DNA from 2 places in the Arthrobacter sp. B3I4 genome. Region 1 is predicted to be linked to the other one. Evidence: riboswitches for the same ligand, from Rfam matches in the RefSeq annotation. Region 1 holds a riboswitch; the other holds the start of a gene.
What was found. Region 1 has a riboswitch for S-adenosylmethionine ahead of QFZ61_RS08985 (aminotransferase class V-fold PLP-dependent enzyme). Riboswitches for the same ligand answer to the same signal wherever they lie in the genome.
Positions count from the first base shown of each region.

Region 2: another riboswitch for S-adenosylmethionine. It lies ahead of QFZ61_RS16470 (AmiS/UreI family transporter); the one in region 1 lies ahead of QFZ61_RS08985 (aminotransferase class V-fold PLP-dependent enzyme).

Region 1 covers NZ_JAUSYK010000001.1:1,904,738-1,912,172, reverse strand. The annotation lists gene QFZ61_RS08995 (ribosome small subunit-dependent GTPase A) at 1-1,067, shown strand, start outside; gene hisN (histidinol-phosphatase) at 1,136-1,948, shown strand; SAM riboswitch class IV at 2,035-2,147, shown strand; gene QFZ61_RS08985 (aminotransferase class V-fold PLP-dependent enzyme) at 2,181-3,572, shown strand; gene QFZ61_RS08980 (class I SAM-dependent methyltransferase) at 3,639-4,397, shown strand; gene QFZ61_RS08975 (Nramp family divalent metal transporter) at 4,533-5,828, shown strand; gene QFZ61_RS08970 (metal-dependent transcriptional regulator) at 5,839-6,549, shown strand; gene QFZ61_RS08965 (MFS transporter) at 6,546-7,435, opposite strand, start outside.
Region 2 covers NZ_JAUSYK010000001.1:3,510,352-3,517,786, forward strand. The annotation lists partial or broken gene QFZ61_RS16450 (TerC family protein) at 1-201, opposite strand, end outside; gene QFZ61_RS16455 (glycosyltransferase) at 497-1,624, shown strand; gene QFZ61_RS16460 (SDR family oxidoreductase) at 1,855-2,748, shown strand; gene QFZ61_RS16465 (hypothetical protein) at 2,940-3,509, shown strand; SAM riboswitch class IV at 3,642-3,754, shown strand; gene QFZ61_RS16470 (AmiS/UreI family transporter) at 3,793-4,434, shown strand; gene QFZ61_RS16475 (acyl-CoA dehydrogenase family protein) at 4,491-5,738, shown strand; gene QFZ61_RS16480 (cold-shock protein) at 5,854-6,057, opposite strand; gene QFZ61_RS16485 (acyltransferase) at 6,334-7,435, opposite strand, start outside.

The DNA.
Region 1 (7,435 bases):
CCAACAAGAAGGGCTCCCGCCCCCGCACCAAGGACCGGCCCGCGCACGACGACGCCGTAACCGGGCGGATCGTCACGGTGGACCGTGGCCGGTACACTGCCGTCGTGGGCGAGGGCACCGGCACGGAGCGGACCGTGATCGCGGCACGGGCCCGCGAACTGCGCCGCAACCCCGTGGTCGCCGGGGACTTTGTCTCCCTCGTCGGCGACGTGACCGGCGAGGCCGACACGCTGGCCCGGCTGGTCAAAATCCAGGACCGGCGGACCCTGCTGCGGCGCAGCGCGGATGACACGGACCCGATTGAGCGCGCCGTCGTGGCTAACGCCGACCAGCTCGTCGTCGTCGTGGCGGCCGCCAACCCCGAACCGCGCACGGGCTTCATCGACCGCGCCCTGGTGGCCGCGTACGATGCCGGCATCGAACCGCTGCTGCTGGTCACCAAGGCCGACGTGAAGGATCCTGCCGAACTGCTCGCCAACTACCAGCACCTTGATTTCCCGGTCATCATTTCGAAGACCGCGGACTCCGCCGCGTCCGGCATCGATGCCCGCTCCGACGACGGGCTCTCCGCCCGGCTGGACAAGGCCGCGGTCTCGCAGCTGAGGGCCCACCTCGACGGAAAGGTCACCGTCATGCTGGGCCACTCCGGCGTCGGCAAGTCCACTATGGTGAATGCCCTCACCGGAGCCGAGCGGGCCACCGGCGGCGTCAACGCGGTCACCGGCCGGGGCCGCCACACCTCCTCGTCGGCGCTGGCCCTGAAGGTCAACGCGGCGCCGCCCGGAAGCTGGATCATCGACACCCCCGGCATCCGTTCCTTCGGGCTGGCCCACGTGGACCCGGACCGGATCCTGCGCTCCTTCCCAGACCTGGCGCCCGGCACCGAAGACTGCGAGCGTGGCTGCAAGCACGACGCATCCGCCGTCAACTGCGGAGTCGACGCGTGGGTCTCGGCCGGCCACGCAGGCCCCTCCGGCCCCGCCCGGCTCGCGTCGCTGCGGCGTCTGCTCGGAACCGATCCGCGGATGGAAGCGCCGGAAACGAAGGAACTCGGCAGCGTCTCCTGAGAGCCTCTCCCCGCCCGCAGCGACGTGGCCTCCCCGTCCGCAAGGCGTTTTGACGGTAGTTTGGACCCATGAGTCAACCCGCTTCAAGCTACAACGATGACCTGCGCCTTGCCCACGTATTGGCGGACTCGGTCGATTCCCAGACCATGAACCGCTTCAAGGCGCTCGACCTTCGGATCGAAACGAAGCCTGACCTGACCCCTGTCACCGACGCAGACAAGGCCGCCGAAGAAGCCATCCGCGGCCAACTGTCCCGATCCCGTCCCCGCGACGCTGTCCTGGGCGAGGAGTTCGGCAGTTCCGGCCACGGCTCGCGCCGCTGGATCATCGACCCCATCGACGGGACCAAGAACTTCGTCCGTGGCGTCCCGGTCTGGGCCACGTTGATCGCGCTTGTCGACGAAGGCGAGCCCGTCGTCGGCGTCGTCAGCGCCCCGGCCCTGGGCAAACGCTGGTGGGCGGCCAAAGGCGCCGGCGCCTACATGGGCCGCTCCCTGGCCGCCGCGACACGGCTGAAGGTTTCCAACGTGTCCGAACTGTCGGACGCCTCGCTGTCCTATTCAAGCCTGGGCGGCTGGAAGCAGCGCGGCAACCTCGACGAGTTCCTCGGGCTCACCGAAGAAGTCTGGCGTACCCGCGCCTACGGTGACTTCTGGTCCTACTGCCTGGTGGCCGAAGGCGCCGTCGACATTGCCTGCGAGCCGGAACTGAACCTGTACGACATGGCTGCCCTGGTCCCGATCGTCACCGAGGCCGGCGGCCGTTTCACCTCGCTCGAGGGCGAGGACGGGCCTTTCGGCGGCAACGCGCTGGCCACCAACTCCATCCTGCACTCCGAAGTCCTCAAGCGGCTCAACCCGGGCCTCGACGACCTCCTCTAGGCGCTCTCACGCCGGGCGGCGTAACACAACGCTTGATATTGCGGTTCGCCTTTCGGTGCGTCCGGAGGTGTCCTAGGCTCGAAACAGGTCACGAGTGCCAGCGCTAAACCCCGGTTTGCTGGCCGGCAACCCTCCATTCGCGGCGGGGTGCCCCGGGTGACGACCTGGCCGGTCCGGAGCGGACCGGCAAGCGCGGATCCCTTGGAACGGGGTCCTTTTCGAGCGAGGTCCCATGACGACTACCACTTTTCCTCCCCGTCCCGCCGTTGCCGGCCGCCGGCCGCTGTCCGCGGTGTCCGGCGCGGACATCCTGGCCCCGCTGATCCAGGGCGGCCAGGTCCGTTACGCGCATCTGGATTACGCCGCGTCAGCTCCCGCGCTGTCCGTGGTGTCCGCCTACGTGAATGAGATCCTGCCGTACTACGCCAGCGTGCACCGCGGCGCCGGGTACGCCTCCCAAGTGAGCACCTCGGTGTACGAGAACGCCCGGAGCATCGTCCGCGGGTTCGTCGGCGGACGCCCTGATGACGCAGTGATCTTCACCCGGAATACCACCGACGCACTGAACCTGCTGGCCGGCTGCCTTCCTGCCGGCGGGGGACAGCCCACCGGTGAGGTGCTGTATCTGGACATCGAACACCACGCCAACCTGCTGCCGTGGCAGAACGTGCCGCACCGGGGCGTGGTCGCGGCACCGACGCTGGCCGGAACGCTGGCGCGGCTCCAGGCGGAGCTGGCGTCCGGCGGCGTAAGCCTGCTGGCCGTCACCGGCGCGTCCAACGTCACCGGCGAGGTGCTGCCGGTCCGCGAGCTGGCGGTCCTGGCGCACGCATACGGCGCCCGGATTGCCGTCGACGCCGCCCAACTGGCCCCGCACCGGCGCATCAATATCGCCGCCGACGGGGTGGACTATCTCGCCTTCTCCGGCCACAAGCTCTACGCCCCGTTCGGCGCGGGAGTGCTGGTGGGCCGGCCCGACTGGCTCGACGCCGGCACCCCGCACCTCGCCGGCGGCGGCGCCGTCCGGGACGCCCGGCTTGAGACCGTCAACTGGACCACGGGGCCCGCCCGCCATGAAGGAGGATCGCCGAACGTCCTCGGCGCCGCCGCGCTGGCCCGCGCTACGCAGGTGATCGCAGCCCTCGACGAGCAGCAATGGCACGACCACGAGGATGCCATCCGATCCTTCCTCGTCGAGGGGCTGCAACAGATCGACGGCGTCAAGGTGCACACCATTTTCGAGGACTCCGCCCTCCCGGGCGGCCCCGGGAGCATCGGCGTCGTGAATTTCTCGGTAGCCGGGTATGACGCGGGCCTGGTAGCCGCCTATCTGTCCGCCGAGCACGGCGTCGGCCTGCGCGACGGCCGCTTCTGCGCGCACCCGCTGCTGAAGCGGCTGGGCCTGCCGGCGGGTTCGCTGCGGGCCAGTTTCGGCCTGGGCTCCCGGCTGGGGGACGCCGAGCGGCTGCTCGCCGGGCTCGAGGAGCTGCGGCGGAACGGCCTGGGCTCGGACTATGTCGTGGCTGCCGGCCGCTGGGTGCCTGCCAACGACACCCGCAGCTACCCGCACTGGGCCCCCAACACACCGGGCACCGCCGGGGCTGCACCCTGCATTCTGGACTGACGCCGCTGCCCCGCCGCGTGCGGTAAATTCGAAGGTATCAACCAGAGCTGCCGAAGGAGAGCGCACGTGGCAGGCGGCGGCCCGAAACTACATCATTCCCGCCGGCAGGAGCTCGGCCAGAGCTTCCAGGACGGCGGCGAGCACTACGACCGGGTGCGGCCCGGCTACCCGGACGACGCGGCGGACTGGCTGATCCCGGACGGGGCGCGCGACGCCGCCGATCTCGGGGCCGGCACCGGCAAGTTCACAGCCCTTCTGGTCGGGCGGGGGCTCCGCACCGTGGCCGTTGACCCGTCATCGGACATGCTGGCGCAGCTGCGCCGCTCACTTCCGGGAGTACCCGCCCTCGTCGGGACCGCCGAGCACACGGGCCTGCCGGCGGACGCGTTCGATCTGGTCACCGTCGCGCAGGCCTGGCACTGGTGCGATCCGGTGCTGGCCAGCACCGAGGCCGCGCGGCTTTTGCGCCCGCACGGCGTGCTCGGGCTCGTCTGGAACCAGCTCGACACCGCCGTCCCCTGGGTCCACCGGCTGTCCCGGATCATGCATGCCGGCGATGTCCACAAGCCCTCCTTCAAGCCGGCCCTGGGTGCCGAATTCACCGCGCTGCAAAGTCACCTCACCCGCTGGGAAGACCCCGTCGGGGTGCAGGACATTCTCGAACTGGCCAAGTCTCGCAGCTACTACCTGCGCGCCGGCGAAGCGACCCGTGCCAAGGTGCTCAGCAACCTTCGCTGGTACCTCCACGACCACCTCGGGCACACAGACGGCGAGGTGCTGCCGCTCCCCTATCTGACGCAGAGCTGGCGCGCCACCAGGGCATGACGCCCCGGAGCGGTGGTGGGTGGCCCGCACGCGTTCAGTTCCGCCGGCTGCATTGCGGAAGCCTGCCCGCGCGCCCTAGTATTTCGGTATGCCTAAATTCTTTATGTAGGTAGACGGAATTTCTAGGAGCCCACCGTGCTGGATGTCGCAGGACACGAACCGTCCGCCGCCGGGCAACCCCCCGCCCGAGGGGTGCGCGGACACCGCCGCGCCCTCCTGGGTTTGCTGGGCCCGGCCTTCGTGGCAGCCATCGCCTATGTGGACCCGGGCAACGTGGCCGCCAACCTTACGGCCGGTGCGCAATACGGCTACCTGCTGGTCTGGGTCCTCGTCGCGGCCAATGTCATGGCCGTACTGGTCCAGTACCAGTCAGCGAAGCTTGGCATCGTCACGGGCAGGAGCCTGCCCGAAATCCTTGGCGAACGGCTCCGGCCCGCCTGGCGCCGGGCCTTCTGGGTGCAGGCCGAAATCGTGGCCGCGGCCACCGACCTCGCCGAAGTCGTCGGCGGTGCGGTGGCGCTGTATCTGCTCTTCGGCCTCCCCCTCCCCGTTGGCGCCCTTCTTGTCGGGGCCGTTTCGATGGGCCTGCTCGCCGTGCAGAGCCGCAACCAGCAGCGGCCCTTCGAGTTCGTCATCATTTTCCTGCTCGGCATCATCACCGTTGGCTTCCTGGCCGGGCTTTTCATCAGCCCGCCCGACGCCCGCGGCGTGCTGGCCGGGCTCGTGCCCGGCTTCCAGGGTCCGGACACGGTACTCCTCGCCGCGAGCATGCTCGGTGCCACGGTTATGCCGCACGCCATCTACGTGCACTCGGCGCTCTCCCGGGACCGGCACCGCCCGGACCGCCACCTCCACGTCCCGCACCACGCCGTCGCCCGGCTGGTCAAGGCCACGCGCTGGGACGTCGTGACGGCGCTGGCCGTCGCCGGCGTCGTCAACATCGGGATGCTGCTGCTGGCCGCCTCCACCCTGGGCGGCGTGGAGGGAACGGACAGCATCGAGGGCGCCCACGCCGCGATCACCAACAGCCTTGGTCCGGTGGTAGGGGTGATCTTCGCTGTCGGCCTGCTGGCCTCCGGCCTGGCGTCCACCTCCGTGGGCTGCTATGCCGGCGGCACCATCATGGAGGGCCTGCTTAAGCTCCGGATTCCGCTGATGGTGCGCCGGGTCCTTACGCTGATTCCCGCCGTCGTGCTGCTGGCCGTCGGCTTCGACCCCACCTGGGCGCTGGTGCTCAGCCAGGTGGTGCTCAGCTTCGGGATACCCTTCGTGCTGGTCCCGCTCGTGGTGCTGACCAGCAGCAAAACCCTGATGGGGCGGTTCGCCGACGGACTGCCCCTGCGGATCGCCGCCGTCGTCAGCGTCATTCTGGTGGTGGCCCTGAACCTGGTCCTGCTGTGGCTCACGTTCTCCGGCGCGGCCGGACGGTAGGCTAGGGGCTGTGAAAACCAGTCCGCCATCCTCCTCGATCGAGGACTACGTCAAGGTCATCTATTCCTTCACGGAGTGGCAGGACAAGCCCATCACCTCCACGCAACTGGCCCAGCGGCTGGGCGTCGCCAATTCCTCTGTCTCCGAAATGGTGCGCAAGCTCAAGGAACAGGGCCTGGTGGACCACAAACCGTACAGCGCCGTTACGCTGACCGGCGACGGCGTCCGGCTTGCCCTTTCGATGGTCCGCCGGCACCGGCTGATCGAGACCTTCCTGGTCCAGGAGCTCGGCTACCGCTGGGACGAGGTCCACGACGAAGCGGAACTGCTCGAACATGCCGTCTCCGACACGTTTATCGAGCGGATGGCCGCCAAGCTGGGTAACCCGGTCCGAGATCCGCATGGTGATCCGATTCCCGCGGCGGACGGCTCGGTGCTGATGCCGCCGGCGCACCGGATGAGTGAACTTGACGACGGCCATACCGGCCAGATCACCCGGATCAGCGACGAGAACCCGGAGCTGCTGCGCTACCTTGCGGCGGAGCAGATCGCTCTGGACGCGCAGGTTCAGGTCCTCGGCCGAAAACCGTTCGGCGGCCCGCTCGTGGTCCGGATCGGCGGCCCCGGGCAGTTGCGCGACGTCGACCTCGCCGACGAGGTGGCGTCCGCACTCTGGGTGCACACGGACGCGGCCCACTCGGGCTGCACCGTCGCCGGCTAAGCCGCGGCGGGCGCTCCCCCGCCGTCGACGCCGTCGCCGCTTGCTTCGCTGTCGCCGCTGGTCCCGCTGTTTGGTTGCGGATTACGGATGCCGACGGCGGACGCGGCGGCACCGGCGAGAAAAAGCGCAGCAGTGACCGCCGCCGTGGCGTGCAGACCCGCCGTCGTAATCACCGGCCCGGTAATGAGCCCGGCAAACGCAATGGCCACCAGGCCGGCGATGCGGGCGACGGCGTTGTTCACGGCCGACCCGATCCCGGCCTCTTCGGGATCCACCGCGCCGAGGATGGCCGCAGTCAAGGGCGCTACCGTCACGGCCAGGCCGATCCCGAAGACCACCATTCCGGGAAAGACCTGCGCGAAGTAGTCCAGCGGCAGGCCGACGCCGAGCAGCATCAGGAAGCCCGCCGCGCACAGCACCGGTCCCGCGGTCATGAACCAGCGCGGACCAAAGCGGCCGGAAAGGGTTCCGACGCGGGCGGAGAGCAGCAGCAGGATCAGGGTGGAGGGCAGCAGGGCGAACCCGGCCGCGGTGGCACCGAGGCCGGCAACTTGCTGCAGGTACAGTCCCAGGACGAAGAAGCCCAGACTGAGTGCCCCATAGATCACCATGGTGGCAATGTTGCCCCAGCCGAAATTGCGGATGGTAAAGAGCCGCAGCGGCATCATCGGCGCCGGGGTGCGCGCCTCGTGCAGCAGGAACGCGACGAGGCCGGCTACGCCAAGGCCCAGCGGCAGCCAGACCTGCGGGGACCCCCAGCCCAGGCTGCCGCGTTCGATGAACGCGTAGACAATACCGCCAAGGCCGATGACCGCCAGGACCGTCCCGGTGATGTCGACGGTACTGCCGGGCGCGCGTTCGAGGTCCTGTTCCCGCAGCCGGCGAA
Region 2 (7,435 bases), 1.6 Mb from region 1:
GTACTGCTGGCCGAATTCGGACCCATACAGCTGCCAGACAACGACGCCGAAGCCGACGCCGAACGCGACCCAGACGGCCGACCACAGCGCGGCTTCGCGGACGCCGATTACGTGGGCTTTGCGGTGTGCGAACAGGTCCACGGCAAGCATGAGGACGATCACACCAATGACGGCCAACCAGGCCCAAAGAGGAACATGCATGAGGAGCACTCGCTTCCAGTCAGTCAATACCAACTGGAGGTCTCTCCCGGCCGCATAGGGCCTGTCCCGCCGGACCGCTCAGGGGCGGCCGTACTGACGACGGAACATTTCCGGGGATACTCCCCTCCACGTAATAAGTGAAGCACATTTCACCTATTGGCGGCAAGGGGTGGCCGCCGCAAGGAGCCGCCCCTGGCACCGTTCGCGTCTCGCCTACACGCTATCCGGGCGAAGGTGTGAGGACTAAAATTTTGCTACCAGTCGGCACGAAGCGGCGCGGTTGAAGGAGGCCACGATGTCGGATTTCCTTTTCGCAACACTGGACGCCGGCGGCAACCTTCCGCCGGCACTGGGCATCGGCCGGGAGCTGCTAAGGCAGGGCCACCGGGTCCGTTTCCTTGGCCACGCCCAGCAGGCGGCGGCCGTGGAGTCAGCCGGTGCGGAGTTCATTCCCTACCGGCACGCAGCCCCGCTCTCCCCTGCCGTTTCCGCACCGGCGCACCGGCAGTTTGCGGCCATGCTGAACGTGTTCGGCGACCCGGGCATCGGACGGGACCTTCTGGAGGAGGCGCGGCGCGAACCACCCGACGTCGCCGTCGTCGATTGCTTGCTCATGGGCGCAATCGATGCGGCAGCCAAGGCCGGCCTGCCGCACGTGGTGCTGGTCCACAGCTTCTTCGCGTTCTTCGACGGGCCGTTCCGGCGGGGCCCGATGGGCGCCGCTCTCGCGTTCAAGAAACTGCCTCCCCGGCGGGCGATAGGGCACGCGGAGCGGGTGCTGGTCTGCGCGGACCCGCTGCTGGATCCGGCCGGCCGTGCGCCCGGTGGACCTGGAGAAAGGGTGGTCTGGTCCGGCGCTGTCGTCGATGAGGTCACCTCCGGGAACACCGGAACACGGCGCGCCGGGCGCCCGCGGGTCCTGGCGAGCTTGAGCACGACGGCGTTCCCCGGGCAGCAACAGGTGCTGCAGAAGATTCTCGACGCCGCATCGGTGTTGACAGTGGATCTCGTGATGACGACCGGGCCCGCGGTGGATCCCGCCAGCCTCTCCGCGCCCGCGAACGCCACGGTGCACCGCTACATCGAGCACACGGAGATCATGCCTGACTGCGACGCTGTGATCGGGCACGGCGGCCACGCCACCGCTATGCGCGCGCTGGCGCACGGGCTGCCGATGATGATCCTGCCGATGCACCCCCTGATGGACCAGCCGCTGGTCGGCAAGGTCATACGTGATGCCGGGGCCGGGGTGCTCCTCAGCCGCAAGTCGTCGCCCGGGGAAATCGGCAACAAACTTTCGGAGCTCCTCGACTCGGAAAGCTGCGCGAGAGCAGCGGCGGAGATCGGCACCCGCCTGCGCAACAGCGCCGGCGCCCGGAGCGGCGCGCAGGTTCTGGCCGACGTTGCCGGCAGGTCCCGCTAAACAGCAGGTTCCGCTAACAGCAGGTCCGGCTGAACAACATGTCCCGCTTTAGCAGCAAGGCCTGTTGCCCCTTCCCCGTTGCGCCCCCTCCCCCGCCGGGACTAGGGTGAATACTAAGCATGCTTAGCGTGTTGGACGATCCACCCGCCGCCGGCCCCCGATTGTTTTGAACAGGCCATCCCTGTGCAGGAGGAAAGCCCGGGCCGAACGCAACCATCCGGAGGAGAACCATGACTGACCAGTACACGTTCAGGAACCCCGTCACCGCCTACGAGCAGATCGAACCGCCCGAGCAGAGCCAGCCGGAACCCGGCCTGGACGCCAAGATGACACCCAAAGCGGACCTCGGCGAGGACAGCTACCGCGGCACCGGCCGGCTCGAGGGCCGCAAGGCGCTTATCACCGGCGCGGACTCCGGGATCGGCGCCGCAACGGCGATCGCGTTCGCCCGGGAGGGTGCCGACGTCGTGATGTCCTACCTGCCGGAGGAGGAAGAGGATGCCACCCGGATCGCCAACCTGATCGAGAAGGCGGGCCGCAAAGCCGTCAAGGTCCCCGGCGATCTCAAGGATTCGGCCATGTGCCGTGAGCTCGTGGAGACCGCGGTGCGCGAACTCGGCGGCCTCGACATCTTGGTCAACAATGCCGGCAAACAGGTCGCGCAGAAGGCCCTCGCCGACATTGAGGACGTCCAGTTCGACCACACGTACAAGACCAACGTCTACGCGATGTTTTGGCTGACCAAGGAAGCCCTGCCGCACCTGCCGGCCGGGTCCGCGATCATCAACACCACCTCCATCCAGGCGTACAGCCCGTCGGAGACGCTGGTGGATTACGCCTCCACCAAGGGCGCGATCAACAACTTCACCAAGGGTCTGGCCCAGCAGTTGGCCCCCAAGGGCATCCGCGTCAACGCAGTGGCCCCCGGCCCGATCTGGACCCCGCTGCAGCCCAGCGGCGGCCAGCCCACCGAGGACCTGCCGGAGTTCGGCAAGGAAACCCCGCTGGGCCGCGCCGGGCAGCCGGCCGAACTCGCCCCGGCGTACGTGTTCCTCGCGTCGTCCGAGTCCAGCTACGTAATTGGCGAGACGCTGAACGTCAACGGCGGCATGCCGACGCCGTAACGCGCCAGCGTTCGTGCACCCAGTGGCCCCTTCCGATTATCCGGGAGGGGCCATCGACATCTTCGGGCAAGCTGGTGAGGACGACGACGGCGCTGCCGCGACATCCCTGCTGCGATAGGCTCGCTCCGGACCTGAACGGGCATCGACTTCAAGTGTAAGAGGCGGGAATTTCCTTGGACCTACTCAGCGGCATGAGCCGCGACCAACTGCGCCTCTTTGCCTGGGTGGCAGCCGCCGTCTTCGCGGTTGCAGCCGGCCTCTGGCGTCCGCGGCGGCTTCACTGGACTGCGCTGGGTTCCGTCCTGCTCTTCGCCGCGATCAACACCGCTGCCGGCATTTACGTCCTGAACCATTTCACTGACCCGCGCTGGTCTGTGGGGGCTCAACCGCCGCTGAGCACACCGTCGCTTGCCGGGACGCCAATCGTCGGGAAGTACCTGGGTCCCCTGGATTCGGCTCTGAGCGGGGTGGTCGGCGGAGTGAACGACTTCTTCGCGTTCCAGCACGCGCTTCCCATAGCCCTGGACTTCCTTACCGTGTCCGGGTGGGCCCTGCTGGTGTCATTCCCGCTGGCCGTGCTCGCCGCCGGCATCAATTTCGCCATGGCCAGGCGCCGGGCGGCCGCGTTCGACAAATACCGGGCCACGGTTGACCAGTTGCAGGTGGAGCTTGAGCAGATCAAGCGGCAACTCTCAACGCGGAATTCCGTCGCCCCGGCGCTCCCGGTGGAACACGGGTCCACCGAGGTGCGGCGGGGCTGACGCCCGGACTCCCACGCCGAAGACTACAGCTGGACTCTGGGCGTGCTTCCGGCGGCCGATTGACGGCCCGGCTTCATACGGCGTCAATTTCCTTGTCGTCCGACGCTCGGCGCCCCTAGTGTCCTAGGTACAGATCAAGAGTTCCAACATTGAGCCCTGGCTTGTTGGACGGCAACCCTCTTCGTGGCGGGGTGCCCCAGGTGAAGATCCGGCCGCACGCACAAGCGCTGCGGCAAGTATCGAGCCCCGCCTAAGCGGGGCGTCCTCGTGGACGGAATTTTCCATGTCATATATCTGCCTGATCCTTTCCGGAGCCGCTCTCCTGATCAACGGCCTGGGCCTTCTGGGCCGTATCCCGGCCCGGGACAGCGGCGTCTTCAACATCGTCATCGGCCTGTTGCAGCTGCTGCTGGCCGTGTTCCTCGCTGCTGCCGCCGGCGGCGACGGCGGCCTCCTGCTGGGAGCTGCTGGCATCGTGCTTTTCGGCATCACCTACCTCTACGTCGGGCTGAACGCCGTGCTCAGCCTGGAGTCGGCCGGGGTGGGCTGGTTCTGCGCCCTGGTTGCCGTGCTGGCCGTCTTTTACTCCGCTGCCAACTTCGGCACAGATCCCTTCTTGTCGGTGCTCTGGCTGAGCTGGGCGGTCCTGTGGTTCCTGTTCTTCCTGATCCTGGCCGGCGGAAGGTCCTCGCTCTCGGCGTTCACCGGCTGGGCGGTCCTGCTTACCGGCCAACTCACGACGACGGTACCGGCCCTGCTGGGGCTTTCCGGCGCGTGGCCGGCCGGGTGGCTCCCGGCGGTGGCCGCCGCCGTCGTCATCGCCGCCGCGTTCACTGCGGCCCTGGTCCTCAGCCGGTCCGCCGGTTCGCGGACCGCCGCGGACGCCGAGACCGCCCCAGCCGCCATCGAACCCGTTCCAGCGTAGCCACGGCTCCACCCAACACCCTCCAACACCCTCCAGCACCAACGAAAGGCAACTCCATGTCATCAGTGACCACCGCCGTCCCCGAAGCCGACTACCAGACCCTCGCCAACCTGTTCCGTCCCATCTTCGCCCGCATCGCCGAAGGGGCCAGCGCCCGCGAGCAGGACCACCAGCTGCCGTTTGCCGAAATCAAGGAACTCACCGCGGCAGGCTTCGGCGCCCTCCGCGTTCCCGTGGCCGACGGCGGGTTCGGAGCGTCCCTGCCGCAGCTCTTCCGCCTGCTCACCGAACTCGCGGCCGCCGATTCCAACATCCCGCAGGCCCTGCGGGGGCACTTCGCCTTCGTCGAGGACCGGCTGGTCTCCACCGGAGCCCAGCGTGCCGTGTGGCTGGAACGCTTCGTCAAAGGCGAGATCGCGGGCAACTCGTGGACCGAGGTGGGCACCGTCAAGATCGGCGACGTGATCACCAAGGTCAGCCCCGATCCCGGCAGCAGCACCGGCGGATTCCGGATCAGCGGCACGAAGTACTACTCCACGGGCAGCATCTTCGCGGACTGGATCGACACGTTCGCCCAGCGCACCGACAACAATGTCAAGGTGATCGCCGTCGTCAATGCCCACCAGCCGGGCGTCACACACTCGGACGACTGGGACGGCTTCGGGCAGCGCACAACCGGATCGGGCACCAGCACGTTCACGGACGCCGCTGTTGAGGCCGGGAACGTCATCGATTTCGACACCCGCTTCAAGTACCAGACGGCGTTCTACCAGGCCGTGCTCTTGGCCGTGCTGGCCGGAAGCATCAAGGCCGCCGAGCGGGAGATCGCCGTCGAGGTCCGCAACCGGACCCGGATTTTCTCCCATGGCAACGCCGACTCTTTCGCTGCCGACTCGCAGATCCTGCAGGTGGTGGGCCAGGTCTCGGCCAAGGCCTACGCGGCTGAAGCCACCTTGGAGCGAGCCGCCCGGGCGCTGCAGGGAGCGTACGACGGCGCGTTCCTGGGCGACCTGGAAGAGGAAGAGCGCCTCAACGACCTGGCCGAACTGGAAACCGCCCAGGCTCAGATCATTCTGACGGAACTCGCCACCCGGGCCACCTCGGACATCTTCGACGCCCTCGCCGCTTCCGGCACCAGCACCAAGAAGAACTTGGACCGGCACTGGCGCAACGCCCGCACAGCCGCGAGCCACAACCCTTGGGTCTTCAAGGCCCGGATCGTGGGCGACTACGCCGTGAACGGCACCACTCCGCCGCGCGTCTGGTCCATTGGTGCCGGTCCCAAGGCCGCCAGCGCAAAGTAGCCGGGCTGAGCGCGTTGCGCCGCTGACCCAGAAAGCACACCCGGGTTAAACAAAAGCAGGGCCCGTCCGAAGACGGGCCCTGCTCTAAACCTAACGGTCCAGAAGCTCTAAAGAATTAGAGGGACTGGATGTTGACGGCCTGGGGACCCTTGGGGCCCTGCTCGGTTTCGAAGGAGACCTTCTGGTTCTCTTCGAGGGAGCGGAAGCCGGAGGAAGCGATCGCGGAGTAGTGAGCGAAAACGTCCTGCGAGGAGTCATCGGGGGAAATGAAGCCGAAGCCCTTTTCAGCGTTAAACCATTTGACGGTACCAGTAGCCATTATTTTTGTCCTTCGTGAAGGTGGAGGAAAAGTCCCGACTTTCGGGTCCTCCAGTGTGGGGTGCTCAAAACCGCTGCTTCAGAAGAACGCGGACTTTCGACCGCGCGTACTGCCTGAACTACGAACTGCATAAACACAACAACAGGATCAACCCTACAGGAGATTTCCGAGGCGAATTACCACCGACGATTTTCGGACTACGACGGCGCCACAGGTTTCGTCCCAGCCCGACAAACCGCTTCAGCACTTCGCGGCGTTCCGTGAGACAAGGAACGCCTAACGGGAGACCGCCTGCCGGGGCCGGCGGGGCTCAGCGTGTTCGCGCGTGGTCGACCCCGTGCCATAAGAGTGGTCGCGCGAAGGGCCGCCGTCGTCGCTGGTGTCATTGACGGACGACGACGGCGCGCCCGTCGTGGGGGCAACCTCCGGTCCCGCCGAGCGCTCCGCACGAGCACCGACCCTACGCTCGACAGCCCGTCCGGCGGCGACGGACAGCCGCTGCGCCGGGCGCTCCACGAAACGGTAGAACAACACAGCGGCTGCGAACGAGGCTGCCCCGGAGACAGCGAGCGCCAGCGGCAGGGAAACTGACCGCAGCAGGGTGACGCCGGCCAGAATGATGGGCAGGTGCACCAAGTAGAGACTGAAGGAGATCCGGCCCAGCCACTGCACGACGGCGGTGTCGCCGAGCTTCTTCGCCTGAGCCGTGAGGAGGAACACCAGGACGAGCAGTGTCGCGCCGACGGTTACGAGCGCTTCGACGCCCTTGACCGGCATCGCAGGGCTAAGCCATTCCGCGTTGGCCAGGCCCAGGCCGACGGCGGTGACGGGCACCCAGACGAACCGCGGCCAGACCCGGGTGAGGTCGCGGATCCGGGTCCGCTCCACGCCGAGGATCGCGCCGACCGCAAAGATCGGCAGGTAGATCAGCCAGTCCACGTGCTGGACTGCACCCAGGCCGGCCAGACCCAGGACGAGTCCGAGTTTGAGGAGCCAGAACCGCCGCCAGCGGAGCGCGAGCAGAACGTAGAGCGGAAGCAACAGGGAGAACAGCACCTCCCACTTCAAAGTCCAGAGCGGGGTATTGATGGTGCTCGCGCTCAAGAACAGCAGCGCGTCCTTCGCAACCTGGCCCGTGTTCGGTGTGGTCACGTACATGTCCGCCCACGGGCTCTGCAGCGGTGATGCCGTGCGCGGAATGAGAGCGATCAGCGCGACCGCCATGGCCAGGGACGCCCACGCCGGCAGGTAGAGCCGGAGCAGACGCTTGGCGTAGTACGGCGCCCAGTTCCCTCCGGCGCGGGCCTTCGTAAACGGCAGGATAAGGACAAAACCAGACAGCACAAAGAACACATGGACCGCCGGAGTGCCGTTCCAG